DNA from 3 places in the Streptomyces spinoverrucosus genome. Region 1 is predicted to be linked to each of the others. Evidence: riboswitches for the same ligand, from Rfam matches in the RefSeq annotation. Region 1 holds a riboswitch; each other region holds the start of a gene.

Region 1 (5,985 bases):
ATCCGTCCCGAGGTCATCTTCGCCGCACTGGTCGGCGCGATCCTGTGGAACCTGCTGACCTGGCTGGTCGGCCTGCCGTCCTCCTCCTCGCACGCCCTGATGGGCGGCCTGATCGGCGCCACCGTCGCCTCGGCCGGTGTCGGCGCGGTCCACGGTGACGTGCTCGTCACCAAGGTGCTGATCCCGGCGATCGCCGCCCCGCTGGTCGCGGGCATCGCGGCGATGATCGCGACCCGGCTGACGTACACCCTCGGCAGGAAGGCCGACGGCAAGGCGGCCGCGAAGGGCTACCGCGCCGGCCAGATCGCCTCGGCGGGTCTGGTCTCCCTGGCCCACGGCACGAACGACGCGCAGAAGACCATGGGCATCATCACCCTCGCCCTGGTCGCCGGCGGCACCCTCGCCCCCGACTCCGACCCGCCCATGTGGGTCATCCTCTCCGCGGGCGTTGCCATCGCGCTCGGCACCTACCTCGGCGGCTGGCGCATCATCCGCACCATGGGCAAGGGCCTGACCGACCTGCAGCCGCAGCAGGGCTTCGCCGCGCAGACCAGCGCCGCGACCGTCATCCTGGCCTCCACCCACCTCGGCTTCTCCCTGTCCACCACGCACTCGGTCTCCGGCGCGGTGATGGGCGCGGGCCTGGGCCGCAAGGGCGGGGTGGTCCGCTGGTCGACGGCGACCCGGATGTTCGTCGCCTGGGGTCTGACGCTCCCGGCCGCCGCGCTGGTCGGCGCGATCGCCGAGTGGGTGACCGGCTTCGGCGCCTGGGGCACCGCGCTCGTCGCCGTCTTCCTGGTCGGCTCCAGCGCCGCGATCTGGAAGATCTCCCGCCGCGAGGTCGTGGACCACACGAACGTCAACGACACGACCGAGGAACCGGCCGGAGTGGTGACGACGGCGATGGCCGCGGTGACGCCGCCTCCGGCCGGTACGCCGGTGGACGGCCTCGCCGTCACGATCCCCGCACAGAAGACGGCCTCGGAGCCGACGCCCTCTCAGACCTCGGTCTGAGCACCCGGTCACTGAAGGAAGCAGCAGCAACATGAAGATCGACTGGGCGGCCCTGGGCTCCGTCTTCGGCGTCAGCCTCGTAGTCACGGTGGCCCTGGTGGGCCTGTTCACCCTCGGCATCGTCGGCCTCTCCCGGCGGGAGAGGGCGTCGACCCGCGGCGGCTCAGCGGCGCTGTCCACCACGGGTGCGTACGTGTGCTTTGCGCTGTGCGCGGCTGCGGTGGCGTACGGAATTTTCCTGATCATGGCCTGAGACCGGAAGCCTCACGGCCGTCTCTGTTCACCTCTGCTCAGCCCTGACAACTTCAGAATCAACCCCCGTAGGCGCTTTGTAATGCTTGCGGGGGTTTTATCCGCATTCGGAGCAGCGCAGCGACCTTGCCGGGAAGTTGCTGTCCGACAGTGGCCGCCTGACGAGTCAACGACGACATGTGGCAGGGAGCACCATGGCCAGAGACATCGATCCGAGCCTGAATCGGCGCAGGCTCCGCATCGAGCTGCGCAAAGCCCGCGAGTAAGCCGTGTTCACCTCGGGCGCGCTGATCGCCACCGGTGACGCGGGGCCGAACCTGCGCCGACTCGTGGAGCTCCGTACGACACGTCAGGAGCGCTACCTCGACGGCGACGAGGGGCGGCCCTTCGGTGTTCCGTCAGCAGTTGGACCACCTCAAGACGCTGATGCAGCGGCCCCGGGTGAACCTGCAGGTGCTGCCCTTCTCCGCAGGGGCACACTTCAGCGTGGCCACGTTCATCGTGAGGAGTGTTTCGAGGAAATCAGCAGCATCGCTTGTCACGGTGACCGAATGATCGAGCTGATCGACGCGGTCAAGGAGAGTCTGGACAACAACTGACCCCGGGACGGGACGGCCCGGGCGAGTTCGGGGGTGGACCGATGGCGGTCTTCGGGTTGCGAGAGTGGTGGCGCCGGTTGCGCGCGGCCCGGACCGTTCCGCCGGGTGAGGATCCCGGGGTCCCTCCCGAGTCCGCTCAGCAGGAAGGACCCGTGCCACTCGACGACTGCACCCTGAAGGCCTACGCCATGCAGCGGCCGGAGTGGGTGGACGCTCTGATCCGGGTGGAGAACGCCCGGGTGGACGGGGAGATACGCCTGCTGTCGGTCCGGCTGCTCCTGGGAACGGCGTGCGCCAGTCTGCTGCTGTTCAGCATCGCCGTGGCCGCCAGAGTCGCCCCCGCACTCCCCTTCGGGATCGCGACCCCGCTCACCACGGCGGTGATCGGCGCGACCGGAGCAGCGCTGGTCACCGTGCTCGGCGCCGGACTGGGCAGGGCGCTGCGCCATCGCTCCGGCAGCACGCAGAGCGGCCCCGTCAGTGGTGCGGGGACCTCCGGGGCTGAGCCGACGCCAGGGCCCGGTGCAGAACCCGGAGCCGGTCGCTGACCGGGGTGAGCCCCCACCACAGACCGGCGGCCCCGGCGATGAGCACGGTCAGCGCCAGCCAGACCACGGCACGCGCCTCACCGGCCGGCACCAGCAGCGCGGCCAGGGCGCCGACTCCGACGGCGAGCCCACCCATCACCGTGGCGTACAGCGCCAGCGGCGCGGCCGACGTGATCGAACTCCCCCTTGTGTGCGGCTTCCTCGTCCGCTCCGAGGAAGAACCCTTGGCCCGGTCTCCCATGCGCTTACCTCCCGCCCCCGCACGGATCGTCAAGAACCATCCGCTCCCGGGTCCGCCAGCCCCGACAGAAAACCACACCACGCGGCGTGGCGGAAGGTGAGCACAGCGTCGTGGCGCCCCTTCGAGTCACGCACGAGCACCTCGGTCTCCCCCAGGGCCAGTTCCAGACACTCACCGCCCGTATTGCCGGAATGGCTGCTCCTGATCCACACCCGCCGCCACGACTCACCGCCGATCACACCGACCTCCTTCACCCAAGAGTCAGCGCACCGACACGGCGTCCTCACCGCGACGTCCCCCAGCGCCGTGTCCCGCCACCGCCCGGGGTCCGCCCCAGGGCAACGGAGGCTCGGCCACACCAGGTTCGTCTCCCCGCCACGAATCACCCAATGCCGCTCGCCGGCGCTCTCAGCCTTCGCACTGCCGTTCTCCTGGAGTGTGCCCAGCTTCCCGGCCTGGAAAGAGGCTAGAAGGCGCCGATTCCGACGGCTGACGATATTTCAGCGATGTGGAACTCCGCACACCGCAGCGTCGCAGGTCAACGGCAAGTTGACGGCCGTTCCGGCCCCGTGGTGGACTTCCGGAGCCATGTACGGCGGCAGGAGAGGAAGTCGGTGTGAATCCGGCGCGGTCCCGCCACTGTGACCGGGGAGGTAACTCCCCGGGAGCCAGGAACTCTCGCCGCCGGTCTCGTCGAACCAGGGCGCGGACACCCTGAGTGAGGACATAACGCGATGCTCGGCTGCCCAGTGAGGTCCCGCACCAGGTCTCTGCCCGACCGCACGGCCGGCTGAGCCCCATGCGTGCCGATCGCGTCTTCGCGTACGGCGCCGCCGCCGGCCTCCTCGGCGACCTCCTCCTCGGCGATCCGCGCCGCGGGCATCCGGTCGCCGCGTTCGGGCGGGCCGCCGCCGCCGTGGAACGGGTGTTGTGGCGCGACCACCGCGCTTGGGGTGCGGCGCACACCGCCGTGTGCGCCGGTGGCGCCGTCGCGCTCGGTGCCCTCGCCCGCAGGGTCGTACGGTCCTCCCCCGCCGCCTCCGTCGCCGTCACCGGGCTCGCCACCTGGGCCGTCGTCGGGGGGACTTCACTCGCCCGCGAAGCCCGGGCCATCGGGCATGCCCTGGAGGCCGGGGACGTCGAGGGGGCGCGGGCGCGGCTGCCGCATCTGTGCGGGCGGGATCCGCAGGCCCTCGACGCCGACGGGATCGCCCGCGCCGTGGTCGAGTCGGTCGCCGAGAACACCTCCGACGCGGTGGTGGGGGCGCTGGTGTGGGGGGCCGTCGGTGGAGTGCCCGGCCTCGTCGGGTTCCGAGCCGTGAACACCCTGGACGCCATGGTCGGGCACAAGTCGCCCAAGTACCGGCGGTACGGGTGGGCCTCCGCTCGGCTCGACGACGTCGCCGGGTGGCCGGGGGCTCGGCTGACCGCCGTACTCGCCGCTCTCGCCGGACCGGATCCGCGCGCGGCCGTGCGGGCCTGGCACGACGACGCCGGTCGGCATCCCAGCCCCAACGCCGGGCCCGTGGAGGCGTCGTTCGCGGGCGCGCTGGGGGTGCGGCTCGGCGGCACCCTCTCGTACGGGGGCGGGTCGAGCACCGGCCCCTGCTCAACGGCCGGGGACGTCTGGTCGAAGTCGCCGACATCGATCGGGCCGTACGGCTCTCCCGGCGCGTCGGCTGGCTCGCGCTCGGCGTGTGCGCGGGCGCGCGGATGCTGAGGAAGGGGCGTGCGTCATGAGCGGGGGACTTCTGGTCGCCGGTACCACCTCCGACGCCGGAAAGAGTGTCGTCACCGCCGGGATCTGCCGCTGGCTGGTGCGGCAGGGCGTCAAGGTCGCGCCCTTCAAGGCGCAGAACATGTCGCTCAATTCGTTCGTCACCCGCGAGGGTGCCGAGATCGGGCGGGCGCAGGCCATGCAGGCGCAGGCGTGCCGTGTGGAGCCGACCGCGCTGATGAACCCGGTGCTGCTCAAGCCGGGCGGGGAGCGGAGCAGCCAGGTGGTGCTGCTGGGCAGGCCCGTCGGGGAGATGAGCGCGCGCGGGTACCACGGGGGACGGCAGCAGCGGCTTCTCGGTACCGTGCTCGACTGTCTCGCCGAGTTGCGGGGCACGTATGACGCGGTGATCTGTGAGGGGGCCGGCAGCCCGGCCGAGATCAATCTGCGGCGGACGGACATCGTGAACATGGGGATCGCGCGCAACGCCCGGCTCCCCGTGCTCGTCGTCGGCGACATCGACCGTGGCGGGGTCTTCGCCTCGTTCTTCGGGACCGTCGCCCTGCTGTCGCCGCAGGACCAGGAGTTCGTCGCCGGGTTCCTCGTCAACAAGTTCCGCGGGGATGTCTCCCTGCTGGAGCCGGGGCTGGACATGCTCCGGACGCTCACCGGGCGGCGGACGTACGGTGTGCTGCCGTACCGGCACGGGCTGGGGATCGACGAGGAGGACGGACTGCGCGTCTCGATGCGCGGGGCCGTGCGGGAGTCCGTCGTCGCGCCGCCCGTCGGCGCGGACGTGCTGCGCGTCGCCGTGTGTGCGGTACCGCTGATGTCCAACTTCACGGACGTGGACGCCCTCGCCGCCGAACCCGGTGTCGTGGTGCGGTTCGTGGACCGGCCCGAGGAGCTGGCCGACGCCGATCTCGTGGTGATACCGGGGACGCGCGGGACCGTACGGGCACTGGAGTGGCTGCGGGAGCGGGGGCTCGCGGCGGCCGTCGCCCGCAGGGTCGCCGAGCAACGGCCCGTGCTCGGCATCTGCGGCGGCTTCCAGATCCTCGGCGAGCACATCGAGGACGACGTCGAGAGCCGGCGCGGGCAGGTCGACGGGCTCGGGATCCTGCCCCTGCGCGTGCGGTTCGCCCGGGAGAAGACCCTCGCCCGTCCCGTCGGCGAGGCCCTCGGCGAGCCGGTCGAGGGGTACGAGATCCATCACGGCGTCGCCGACGTCACCGGCGGGGAGCCCTTCCTGGACGGGTGCCGGGTCGGGCAGACCTGGGGCACGCACTGGCACGGCTCGCTGGAGTCGGACGCCTTCCGGCGGGCCTTCCTGCGCGAGGTGGCCGCCGCCGCGGGGCGCCGCTTCGTGCCGGCGCCCGACACTTCCTTCGCCGCGCTGCGCGAGCAGCAGCTCGACCGGCTCGGCGACCTGATCGAACAGCACGCGGACACGGACGCGCTGTGGCGGCTCATCGAGTCCGGCGCGCCGCAAGGACTGCCTTTCATTCCACCGGGAGCGCCCGCATGAGCACTGTGTTGTTGTTGTCGACCGCCGACACCGATCTGCTGGCGGCCCGGGCCTCCGGCGCCTCCTACCGGATCGGCAACCCGACC
Region 2 (5,985 bases), 4.3 Mb from region 1:
CCTGGACGACGACGAGCGGCTGCTGCTGGTCGTGCTCGGCCAGCGGTATCTGCTGTACGAGCAGGACCCGCGCCCCTTGAGCTACGGCCGGGCCGCCGAGCAACTCGCCTATCTGCACCCGGACGGCAGGTGGACCGAGCGCCGGATCGAGTACCGGGTCGAGGCGGTTCGCCGCCGGCTGGACGGCACCGGCTTCAAGTACCCGCTGATGCACGACCGTTCGGAGGGCCGCCCCTCCGACAACAGCCTGCTGCACAACCTCCTGAAGGGCCTGGTGGAGTCGACCACGCTCGTGCCGCCGGACCTGGACCTGCTGGAGGACGACGACGACACCAACTCTCCATCATGAGTGCGCCTCATGGAACCTCTGGGTAGAGACTGCGGAGCGTCCCTCACTCCCAGTAGGTTCGAGGCACGCGCGCGTGACCGGGTGCGCGTCCTGGGCACAGGCGAGGGGGAGAACCGTGCGTCCCGGAGACGAGTTCGCCGGCCGCTATGTCCTCAGAGAGGTCATCGGCGCCGGGCGGAGCGGCGAGGTGTGGCTGGCCCACGACACGGTGGTGGGGCAGGACGTCGCGTTGAAGCCGGAGTTGATCGAGGGCGACCGCGAGACGGCGGTGCGACGGCTGCTGGCCGAGCCCCGCGCGCTGGCCAAGTTCCGCGACCATCCGCACGTCGTGACACTGTTCGACGTCGTGACCGTGGAGAAGGACGGCGAGGAGACGTACTGGTTCGTCATGGAGTACGTCCCCGGCGGCGGCCTGGACCGGCAGCCGCCGTTGTCCTGGCAGCGGGCGGCCCGGATCGGTGCCGAGCTCGCCGACGCGCTCGCGGCGCTGCACGAGGCGGGGATCGTGCACTGTGACGTCAAACCCGCCAACGTGGGCCTCACCCGGCGCGGTACGGCGAAGCTGCTGGACTTCGGTGCCGCGCACCGGACGGGCGGCGCCGAGACGATCACCAGCAACGGCCCGCTCAGCTTCACCCCGGACTACGCCGCCCCCGAACTGGCCCGGGGCCACCTCCCCCGTCCCGCCTCGGACGTGTTCTGCCTGGCCGCCACCCTGTACGCGCTGGTCACCGGGGCGCCGCCGCGCGGCGGGGAGTCCGGGGACGGCGGGGACGGCGGGACGGACACCGAGCGCCTGACGTACTGGAAGGCCGAGCAGGGCGTCGTGGAGATGGACGCCGAGGCCGTGGGCCCGCTGTATCCGGTACTCACCGCCATGCTCCGGCGCGACCCACGGCAACGCCCCGACGCCGCCGAGGCCGGACGGCTGCTGGCCGCCGTCGCCACCTCCGGGTCCCAGGCCACGACCGCCCAGCCCGGCCGGCGGGCGCGATGGAGTTGGCCGGCACGCCGGCCCCTGCTGGCCACGGCCGTCGGGATCGGCGCCGCGCTGGTCCTGGGCGGTCTGATCCTCGCGCCCGACGGCGGCGACGGCGATTCGGGTCAGGGCACGGACGAGGCGGGCCGGAGCCGGACCACGGAAGGGTCCCTGATCGGCGATCCGCGCACCGCCGATGTGTGCGCCCTGACCGACCCGGCCGCCCTCGGCCGGTTCGGCGAGGTCCATGTCGACGTGGACTACGGCAACTTCGACCGCTGTGACGTGCTCGTCAGCCCCGACGACAAGACCCGCATCGACGTCTCGGTCCAGTTACGCCCAGGCTCCCGGCCCGAGAGCTCCCGCCCGGCCACGCGCATCGGGACGATCGGCGTCCTTGAGGAGCCGCCGGAGACCGACGAGTGCGGGCTGCTGCTGTACGACAGCGCCGCCGGGGATGCCGACGGCACCCTCGTCGGGATCCGCGTCGACGTCGGGGACGGCTCGGTGACCGGCGGCAGCGCGACGCTGTGCACAGTCGCCGACACGGCCGCCCGCAGCGCCGCCGAGGTGCTGAACGACGGTCCGCTGCCCCGCCGTTCCCCGGCCTACCCGGACAACTCGCTGGCCTGGTCGGACGCCTGCGCGCTGCTCGACGCGAAGGCGCTGACGGGCGCCGTGCCCGGTATCAAGCCGGACACGCCGGAGGTCGGTGTCGCGAACTGGAACTGCGAGTGGTTCAGCGAGGTGGACGACCTGGAGGCGGAGGTGAGCTTCTTCCGCGACCAGCCCAAGTCCGCGACGGACGGCGAAGCCGTGCGGCTCAGCGGCCACCGGGCCCTCGTCAAGCCGGAGGGCGACGGCGACGAGACCTGCACGGTCTTCCTCGAATACCGCCGGTACAGCGGCGAGGGCGCCGTACCGGCCGCCGAGATGGTGCGCCTGCGCGTCGGCGGCGAACGCCCCATGGACGAGCTCTGCGAGATGGTCACCGGCCTCGCCACCTCCGCCGCCGCCAAGCTGCCCGAACGCTGACGGGCGGGAAGGGTCCCGCAGCCGACCCGGACAGTGTGGGCAACGAGCCACCACGCCGAGGAGCCGGGGATGAACCGTCGTGAGAGTCTCGCGCGCGGTGCCCCACCGGCCGCCCCGGACACCCTGCACGCGAGATCGGCGGCGGGCGGGATCACGGCCGCTCCGGAGCCCGGCCGCCTGGTGTGCTTCGGCCGCGCCCCGGGCTGCCCCGCCACGGAGCTGTACGTCGGCGGTGACGACCTGCGGGTGAGCCGCCGGCAGGGAGAGCTGACGTACCACCACGGCCACTGGTGGCTGCACAACACCGGCCGCCGGCCCCTGCGTCTCCCCCACGACGAACTCCTCACCCCCCGCACCGCGCCGCTCCCCGTCCCCTCCGGCTACACCCCGCTCTTCGTGCAGGGCCTCGGCCACCGCGAGTACCTGATCGAGCTGTATGTCACGGACCCCGCCCGCCACTCCCGAGACTTCCCGCAGGACCGCCCGCCCCTCGACGACGACGAACGGCTGCTCCTGGTCGTCCTGGGCCAGCGCTACCTGCGCCACGAGTCCGACCCGCGCCCCTTCCCCTCCCGCAAGGCCCTGCAGCAACTGCGCTTCCTGCGCCCGGAGACCGACTGGGAGGCGCCCGGGATCGAGCACCGGGTCGCGGAGATCGGCGCCCGTCTGAGCGCCGACGAGGCCGTACCGCTGCACAGCCTGCTCCGGGATCTGGTGGACGCCACCCACCTCGTACCGCCGGACCTGGCGCTGCTGGACCGGGAGCTCGACGGGTGACGTCCGGCGTGTGCGCCGCGTGACCAGCGCCTTCGCGCCCCCGATGCACCGCTTGTCACCACCCCCGCGGGCGCACTACTGTCACCACGCCTTGGTGAACGGGAAACCGGTGTGATGCCGGTGCGGCCCTCGCCACTGTGATCGGGAAGTCCGGCTCCGGCCCCTCGCGGGCAGCCACTGGGTCCTTGTGACCCGGGAAGGCGGAGCACGGGCGGTGTCACCCGTCAGCCAGGAGACCGGCCGAGGCGCGTTGTACACCATCCACGAGGTGCTGGAGAGGGTCTGCTGAAGCCATGCACATAGCCGAGGGTTTTCTGCCTCCGGCGCACGCGATCGCCTGGGGTGCCGCGTCCGCGCCATTCGTCGTCCACGGAGTCCGCTCCCTCACCCGTGAGGTCAGGGAACACCCCGAGAGCACCCTGCTCCTCGGCGCCTCGGGCGCCTTCACCTTCGTCCTGTCGGCGCTGAAGCTGCCGTCCGTGACCGGGAGCTGCTCGCATCCCACCGGCACGGGACTGGGCGCCATCCTGTTCCGGCCGCCGGTGATGGCGGTGCTGGGCACCATCACCCTGCTGTTCCAGGCGCTGTTGCTCGCCCACGGCGGGCTGACCACGCTCGGCGCCAACGTCTTCTCGATGGCGATCGTCGGCCCCTGGGCCGGATACGGCATCTACCGGCTGCTGCGCCGGTACGACGTGCCGCTGATGGTCGCCGTGTTCTTCGGCGCGTTCGTCGCCGACCTGTCCACCTACTGCGTCACCAGCGTCCAGCTGGCGCTCGCCTTCCCCGACCCGAGCAGCGGTTTCCTGGGCGCGCTCGGCAAGTTCGGCGCCATCTTCGCGGTCACGCAGATCCCGCTCGCGGTGAGCGAGGGGCTGCTCACGGTGCTGGTGATGCGGCTGCTCGTGCAGTCCAGCAAGGGTGAACTGACCCGGCTGGGCGTGCTGCTCACCAAGACCGGCACCAAGACGGCCGGTACCGAGGCGGTGGCCCGATGAAGCGCAACGCGAAGATCAACCTCCTGCTGCTGCTCGCCGTCGCCGCCCTCGCGGTGCTGCCGCTGGTGTTCGGGCTCGGCGACCACAAGGAGGAGCCATTCACCGGCGCCGACGCCGAGGCGGAGACGGCGATCACCGAGCTGGACCCGGACTACGAGCCATGGTTCTCGCCCCTGTACGAGCCGCCGTCCGGCGAGATCGAGTCCGGCCTGTTCGCCCTCCAGGCGGCGGTCGGCGCGGGCGCGCTCGCGTACTACTTCGGGGTGCGGCGCGGACGCCGCCAGGGTGAGGCCCGGGCCCGGGAGGAGCAGGACCCTGTGCGGGTGCCCGGGCACGACGGAGCCGAAGGGGCCTGAGGCCCGTGCTGCCGATCGACGCGGCGGCGCACAGCAGTCGCTGGCGCCGCCGCCATCCCGTGGACAAGGCCGTGCTCGGGCTGGGGCTCACGGTACTTGCGATCTCGCTGCCGCCCTGGCCGGGGGCCGCGCTGGTGCTGGTCACGGCACTGGCCGTGCTGCTCGGCCCGGCGGGCGTGCCCGGGCGGCGGCTGTGGCGGGCCTACCGCGTCCCGCTGGGCTTCTGCGTGACCGGCGCGCTGCCGCTGCTGGTGCGGGTCGGCGGCCCCGACGGGTTCGTGGGCCTCGCCGACGGCGGCCCGGTGCGTGCCGGGGAGTTGCTGCTGCGCACCTCGGCCGCATCCCTCGGCGTGCTGCTGTTCGCGTTCACCACCCCGATGTCCGACCTGCTGCCCCGGCTGGTCCGCGCCGGGGTGCCCGCGCCCGTCGTCGATGTGGCTCTGGTGACGTACCGCATGAGCTTTCTGCTCCTCGACTCCGTGCGCCGGATCCGCGACGCCCAGGCCGCGCGCCTCGGGCACACCACGCGGGCCGCCCAGTGGCGGTCCCTGGCCGGGCTCGGCGCCACCGCCTTCGTGCGGGCCTTCGACCGGGCGGCGCGCCTGCAAGCGGGGCTCGCCGGACGCGGTTACGACGGCACCCTGCGCGTGCTGGTGCCCGAGGCCCGCGTCTCCGTCCCGTTCACGGCTCTGAGCGTCGCGCTGCTCGCGACGCTGGCCGCCCTCACCTTCGTACTCGAAAGGCCACTGTCATGAGCGAGGCCGCCGCCCTGGTCGCCCTGCGGGGCGTGTCCTTCTCCTACGAGGAGGGCCCGGCCGTGCTCACCGGCCTCGACTTCGAGGTGCGCGAGGGGCGCGCGCTGGCGCTGCTCGGCCGCAACGGCAGCGGCAAGACCACGCTGATGCGGCTGCTCAGCGGCGGACTTCGGCCGCACGCCGGGGAGTTGACGGTGGACGGCACGCCGGTGTCGTACGACCGGAAGGGGCTGACCCGGTTGCGGACCACCGTTCAGCTGGTGGTGCAGGATCCGGACGACCAGCTGTTCGCCGCCTCGGTGGCGCAGGACGTGTCCTTCGGGCCGCTGAACCTCGGGCTGCCGGACGCCGAGGTGCGGGCGCGGGTCGATCAGGCGCTGGCCGCGCTGGACATCGCCCGGCTGGCCGACCGGCCCACGCATCTGCTGTCGTACGGGCAGCGCAAGCGGACCGCGATCGCCGGTGCCGTCGCGATGCGGCCGCGTGTGCTGATCCTCGACGAGCCGACGGCCGGGCTCGATCCCGACGGCCAGGAACGGCTGCTCGCCACCCTCGACGGGCTGCGCGCGTCCGGCACGACCGTCGTGATGGCCACTCACGACGTCGACCTGGCCCTGCGCTGGGCCGACGACGCGGCCCTGCTCACCCCGTCCGGCGTGCGCACCGGCCCGGCGCCCGAGAACCTGGCCCGCACGGAGCTGCTGCGCCAGGCGGGCCTGCGCCTGCCCTGGGGCGT
Region 3 (5,985 bases), 4.4 Mb from region 1:
GAACTCGGTGCCGAGTTCGTAGTCGTCGGTGACGAGGTGGTGGTGGCGGTCGTCGCCCTCGGTGATGTAGAGGCTGCTGCCTTCGAGGCGGAAGACCGTGACGTCGTCGTCCCCGCCGTGCACCTGCGCGCCGACCAGGTGCGGCTTGTCCTTGGGCAGGGCCGTGAACGCCTCGGTGACCACGAGCGTGTGGGTGCCGTCGGTGGTGGACCAGGCGGCCTCGTCCTCGCCGTCGTCGGTCATCTCCCGCAGCTCGGCGCGCGGGTAGCTCGAACCTCCCGTCGTCACGCCGTTGACGGCGGCCCGGAACCGGACGGCGTCGCAGTCGGCGGCGGCCCGGAACCAGGGCTTGGCGGAGAAGGTCGCCAGCTCGGGCTGGGTGATCTCGGTGGGGTCCTCGTCCTCGCCGGTGGGCAGCGTCAGCTTCCAGCCGGTCAGGTCGAGGATTTTGGCCGGGTAGGCGCACCGGGCGGTCGACCGGTCGGGCGGGGCCGGAGTGCCGGCCTGGGCGGGCAGCGTGAGCGTGGCGGTCGCGGCAGCCGCGACGATGCCCGCCAGCACACAGGTCCGAGTGCTGGGCATGGAGGGGTTCCTCCCTGTGGGTCGGGGGTTGGGACCGGGCCGACGCGAACCGTAGTGGCCGTTGACGGGACCCGTCCCGCAACACCTGCCGCAAGCCCGTTCAGTGGGCTTCCAGCCCGGCGGAGGCGACGGTGCCCAGCACCCGGATGTACGGGCGCCCCTCGTCCCCCGGGGCCGTGATCGTGACGCGGACGCCGTAGACCTCGGCGATCAGGTCCGCGGTGAGCACCTCGGCCGGTGTGCCCGCGGCCACCACCCGGCCCCGGGTCAGGACGACCAGGCGGTCGCAGTACATCGCGGCGAGGTTCAGGTCGTGCAGCGCCACGACGGAGGTGACGGGGAGGGCGGCGAGCAGGTCGAGGACGTCGAGTTGGTGCTGGAGGTCGAGGTGGTTGGTGGGTTCGTCGAGGAGGAGTTCGCGGGGTTCCTGGGCCAGCGCGCGGGCGATCTGGACGCGTTGGCGCTCGCCGCCGGAGAGCGTGTGCCAGGGCTGGTCGGCGCGGTCGGTCAGGCCGGTGCGGGCCAGGGCGCCGCGTACGGCGTCCTCGTCCGCCGGCGTCGGCGGGGTCCAGGCACGCCGGTGCGGGACGCGGCCGAGTCGTACGACGTCCGCGACCGTCAACTCCACCTGGGTGTCCGCCTGTTGCTCGACCACGGCGACACGGCGGGCGATGTCCCGGCGGCGCAGGTCGGACAGCGGCCGGCCGTCGAGGGTGACCACGCCGGAGGCGGGGGCGAGGACGCCGGACAGCAGGCGCAGCAGGGTGGACTTGCCGGAGCCGTTGGGACCCAGCAGGCCGGTCATGGCGCCGGGCGCCGGTGTGATGCTGACGCCGTCCAGGATGAGCCGCCCGTCGGCGGTACGGCAGACGCGGTCGGCGGCGAGGGTCATCGAACGCTCCTCCCGGCCGCCCGTACGTAAGTCATCGAACGCTCCTCCCGGCCGCCCGTACGTAAGTCATCGAACGCTCCTCCCGGCTGCCCGTACGTAAGTCATCGAACGCTCCTCCCGGCTCCGTACGCGAATCATCGGACGCTCCTCCCGGCCCGGTGGGTGCGGTACAGGACCGCGACGAAGGCGGGGACGCCGATCAGGGAGGTCATCACGCCCACCGGGATCTCCAGTGGTTCGAGCAGGGTGCGGGCGAGGGTGTCGATCCAGACGAGGAAGACCGCGCCGCCCAGTGCGGTGGCCGGCAGCAGGCGGCCGTGGCCGGGGCCGACCAGGGCGCGGGCCGCGTGCGGCAGCACCAGGCCCACGAAACCGATCGCGCCCGCGCTGCTGACCAGGGCAGCGGTGAGCAGCGCGGTGGCGCTGAGCAGCACCAGGCGGGTACGGGCGACATGGACGCCGAGCGTGGCCGCCGCGTCCTGCCCGAAGGCGAAGGCGTCCAGCGTCCTGCCGTGGCCGAGGCAGACGGCGAGGACCAGCAGCAGGACGGCCAGACACAGCCATACGTCCGTCCAGCCCGCGCCGCTGAGCGAGCCGAGCAGCCAGAACAGCACGGCGCGGGTGGTGTCGGCGTCCGCCGAGGTGACCACGACGAAGGAGGTGAGCGCCGAGAAGAGCTGCATCGCGGCGACGCCGGACAGCACGACCCGGTCGGTGGTGCCGCCGAGGGTGTGGGCGAGCAGCAGCATCAGCGCGAAGGAGCACAGGGCCCCCACGAAGGCGCCGCCGGACAGCGACAGCGCCCCGCCACCCGCGCCGAGCACGACCACGAGGACGGCGCCGGTCGACGCGCCGGAGGAGACGCCGAGGACGAAGGGGTCGGCGAGCGGGTTGCGCAGCAGGGACTGCATCACCGCGCCGCACAGGGCCAGTCCGGCGCCGCACACGGCGGCGAGCAGGGTGCGGGGCAGGCGGAGGTTCCAGACGATGCCGTCGCGGATCGGGGTGAGGCCGGAGGGGTCGCCGCCGAGGTGGGAGGCGACGACCGACCACACGTCGGCGACGCCGATGTCGGCCGGGCCGATGGTGAGGGCAACGGCGACGGAGGCCACCAGCACCACCAGGCCTGCCGCGTAGCGCAGCAGAGCCCCGGTCACTTCGCGAGGCCGAAGTCGCGCAGGCCGCGCGCGACCGCCTCGATGCCCTCGACCGTGCGGATGGTCGGGTTCATCGCCTGCCCGCTGAGCAGGACGTACCGCTTGTGCCGGACGGCGTCCATGTTCCGGGTGACCGGGTTGGTCTCCAGGAACTCGATCTTCTTCGCGGCGCTCTCCGCGGTCTGCGACTTGCGGGTGAGGTCGCCGATGACGAGCACGTCAGGGTCGCGGTCGGCGACGGTCTCCCAGTTGATCTGGGGCCATTCGTCCGTCGTGTCGTCGAAGACGTTCTTCGCGCCGACGGCGTTCGTGATGACGCCGGGAGCTCCGCAACAGCCCGCCATGTAGGGGGACTCGGAGTTGGCGAACCAGTACAGGAGGGTGACGTTCGAGGCGTGGAGGTCCTTCGTGGCGGTGGCAACCCGCGCCTTGAGGTCGGCGACCAGCCTGTCGCCGCGGTCGGCCACCCCGAAGAGGCCGGCCAGATCGCGGACCTCGCCGTAGACGGTGTCCATGGTCAGCGGCTCGGTCCGGACGCCGTCGCCGTCGCCGCTGTTGTCCTTGCCCTCGCAGTCCGCCGGGGAGAGGTACGTGGGCACGCCCAGCTTCTCGAACTGATCGCGTGTGGCCACACCGCCCGTGCCGAGCGTGGAGGCGAACGAGGCGGCCACGAAGTCGGGCTCCCGGTCCAGGACCGCCTCGAAGGACGGGGCGTTGTCCGCCAGCCGGTCCACCTCGGCGTTCGCCTTCTCCAGGCCCTTCATCACGGGGTCGGTCCAGGTCGCGGTGCCGACCATGCGGTCGGCGAGGCCGAGGGAGAGCATGATCTCCGTGGTGCCCTGGTTGAGGGAGACGGCCCGTCGCGGTCCGGCGCCGGTGACCTGCACGGTCCGCCCGCAGTTCTCGATCGACCGCCCGGTGGCCGACGCCTTGTCGTCAGCCCCGCCGGAGGTTCCGCTTCCGCAGGCGGTGAGCAGGAGCGCTCCGCACAGCAGCGCGGCGGACAGGGACGTGGTGCGCGTGACGGGCACAGCTGTTCCTCTACGTCGAGGGCCCGTACGCGGGGCCCGACCGTACCGTGTGCCAGCAGGTCTTCGGACTCGGGGTCACCCGGACACGACGCCTTCCCGGACCTCGCCGGTCCAGTGGCCGATTGCCGTGCCCGTCGCCCTCACCGCTGCGCGTCAGCTCCGGATTCGCACCGGATTCCCTGATCCCCGTACGCCCTCGTACTGGGATGCGACTGGCTGGCGCAAGCTATCACGGGGCTCGGGCGGGGGCGGCGCGGCCGGTCAAGCGTCGCCTCCAAGTGCCCTTGGCCGCCCGCCAATTGGAGTTACGGGGAGGTAATCCGCGTGCCCTGGGGCGATCCTGTGCCAGTCCGCCCGAAGTCACGTGCGTGACAAGGCGGCTGAGTACACTCCGTCACCATTGCTGGACGTGGGGTGAGGAGCGGGGCGTGCGTGTGACGCCTGAGGCCGGGGACCGGGTCGCCGGCCGGTATCTCTTGCGGGAACCCATCGGCAAGGGCGGCATGGGCGTCGTCTGGCTGGCCTGGGACGAGTTGCTGCACCGGCGGGTCGCGGTCAAGTGCGCCCGCCCTGATGACGACCGGGCCACCGAGCGGCTGACCCGGGAGGCGCGCAACGCGGGGCGGGTGCACCATCCCGGCATCGTGCCCGTCTTCGACATCGCCGTCGAAGAGGAGACCTGCTGGATCGTCATGGAGTACGTCCCCTCCCGCAGCCTCGCCCAGGTCCTCGCCGAGCGTGGTCGCCGCACCCCCGAGGAGGCCGGCTCGATCGGCGGCCAGATCGCCGACGCGCCGGCGAAGTCGCACCGCGAGGGCGTGGTGCACGGCGATGTGACGCCGGAGAACATCCTGGTCACCGAGGACGGCGTGGCCCGGCTGACCGACTTCGGGATTTCCGCCACGTCGCTGTCGGCCACGGCGGTACGGAATATCGCGCAGGCCTTGCCGAGCTGACCGGTCACCTGTTGGTCAGCGGCCTGAACGCGCCCCGCACATCGGACTTGGACTCGGTGACGTACCGGTTCGTCGGCGGGGTGTCGTCGGTGCCGTACGTGTAGTACGTGATGATCGCGGGGCAGCTCGATCCGCCGATCTGGATCGTGCGCTTGCTGACCAGCTTGCCGGTGCGCAGTTCGTAGACCCGCACCGGGATCGCGATCTTGTGGAAGGTCACATAGCTGACGGCACCCGAGTCCCGGCTCTGGTACGGACACGTCTCGACGGAGGTCCCGAAGTCCGCCTCGCCCACGCAGACGATCGCCACCGCGTCGGCGGCGTCACCGGCCTTCCAGTTGCCGGGGAGCTGGTTGGTGTACTCGGTGTTGCCGTAGAACAGCGCGCGGTTGGTGCCCTTGCCCATCGGCTTGGCGGCGCTGTACTTGGCCGGCTGGGAGCAGTACTCGGGCTGTTCGTCCTGCGTTCCCTGCAGCAGGGTGCGGACGTTGTCCAGCTCGATGGCGTGCGTGGCCTTGGTGATGCCCGCGCGGGCCCGGTTCCCGAGGTTGTCCTCGGGATACTCGTCGAGCAGCTGCCGGTAGCGCGCCTTGGCCGTCTCCCAGTCGCTGCCCTTCATGAGGTTGTCGCCGCAAGCGACGAGCGCGCCGGGCGCGACCCGGTTCGCGGTGTCGGCGGACCGGTCGAGCTGGTCGCGGGTCGGCTCACGGTCGCGGAGCCAGTCGGTGATCTTGACGGTGCCGCAGGGGCTGTTCGTGGGCAGGCCGTCGAGGAATCCGTCCAGGACCGTGCGGACGGTCTGCTCGTGGCCGGGCTCGCGGAGCACGGAGGAGAGGATGCCGAAGCCCTGCTCCAGAGCCTCGGTGTTGCTGCGCAGACCGCTGTCCAGCAGGACCTCCGCCGTCCCCAGTCGGCGGCATTCCTCGACCACCTCGTCGCCCCGGGCACTGAGCGGGGCGTCGGCCATGCGATGCCCGGCCCACACCTTCTCCTGCGCGGCGAACACCCCGGCGCAGTCGCCCTTGTCGCGGGCCTCGGTGACGCTCCGCCCGATGCGGGTGGCGTCGTACCGCAGCAGTCCCACCGCCAGCAGCACCGGCAGCGTGACGCAGACCGCGACCAGGCGCTGTCCGCGCGCGGCGACCCGGGGCGTGCCACGGCTCGCCAGGAACCACCCGTGGGCGATGACCGCCACCCACCACACCAGCGCGGCGATCTCGTACCCCCAGGAGGCGGTGGAGACGAGCGCGGAGACGAGGACGACCGTGCCCAGCACCGCCGTGACGGCGAGCTTGCGCCGCCCGATCAGCAGGTAGCCGACGCCGAGCAGGGAGGCGTTGCCGAGGGCCACCGCCAGTGGGTCGTAC

What was found. Region 1 has a riboswitch for cobalamin ahead of I2W78_RS31905 (cobalamin biosynthesis protein). Riboswitches for the same ligand answer to the same signal wherever they lie in the genome.
Positions count from the first base shown of each region.
Region 2: it holds a riboswitch for cobalamin, as region 1 does, so the genes downstream of both, I2W78_RS11890 (energy-coupling factor ABC transporter permease) here and I2W78_RS31905 (cobalamin biosynthesis protein) in region 1, are expected to answer to the same signal.
Region 3: it holds a riboswitch for cobalamin, as region 1 does, so the genes downstream of both, I2W78_RS11860 (ABC transporter substrate-binding protein) here and I2W78_RS31905 (cobalamin biosynthesis protein) in region 1, are expected to answer to the same signal.

Region 1 covers NZ_JADPZX010000001.1:7,020,817-7,026,801, reverse strand. Annotated here, with positions in the region: gene I2W78_RS31935 (inorganic phosphate transporter) at 1-1,014, shown strand, start outside; gene I2W78_RS31930 (hypothetical protein) at 1,046-1,267, shown strand; gene I2W78_RS40845 (Scr1 family TA system antitoxin-like transcriptional regulator) at 1,657-1,821, shown strand; gene I2W78_RS31920 (hypothetical protein) at 2,018-2,413, shown strand; gene I2W78_RS31915 (hypothetical protein) at 2,343-2,654, opposite strand; gene I2W78_RS41225 (DUF397 domain-containing protein) at 2,684-2,893, opposite strand; cobalamin riboswitch at 3,211-3,351, shown strand; partial or broken gene I2W78_RS31905 (cobalamin biosynthesis protein) at 3,454-4,394, shown strand; gene I2W78_RS31900 (cobyric acid synthase) at 4,391-5,899, shown strand; gene cobN (cobaltochelatase subunit CobN) at 5,896-5,985, shown strand, end outside.
Region 2 covers NZ_JADPZX010000001.1:2,676,252-2,682,236, forward strand. Annotated here, with positions in the region: gene I2W78_RS11875 (FHA domain-containing protein) at 1-349, shown strand, start outside; gene I2W78_RS11880 (serine/threonine-protein kinase) at 465-2,363, shown strand; gene I2W78_RS11885 (FHA domain-containing protein) at 2,433-3,140, shown strand; cobalamin riboswitch at 3,216-3,399, shown strand; gene I2W78_RS11890 (energy-coupling factor ABC transporter permease) at 3,434-4,138, shown strand; gene I2W78_RS11895 (energy-coupling factor ABC transporter substrate-binding protein) at 4,135-4,494, shown strand; gene cbiQ (cobalt ECF transporter T component CbiQ) at 4,500-5,249, shown strand; gene I2W78_RS11905 (energy-coupling factor ABC transporter ATP-binding protein) at 5,246-5,985, shown strand, end outside.
Region 3 covers NZ_JADPZX010000001.1:2,669,578-2,675,562, forward strand. Annotated here, with positions in the region: gene I2W78_RS11845 (polysaccharide lyase family 7 protein) at 1-582, opposite strand, end outside; gene I2W78_RS11850 (ABC transporter ATP-binding protein) at 683-1,474, opposite strand; gene I2W78_RS11855 (FecCD family ABC transporter permease) at 1,609-2,631, opposite strand; gene I2W78_RS11860 (ABC transporter substrate-binding protein) at 2,628-3,662, opposite strand; cobalamin riboswitch at 3,700-3,894, opposite strand; gene I2W78_RS41110 (serine/threonine-protein kinase) at 4,091-4,618, shown strand; gene I2W78_RS11870 (hypothetical protein) at 4,623-5,985, opposite strand, start outside.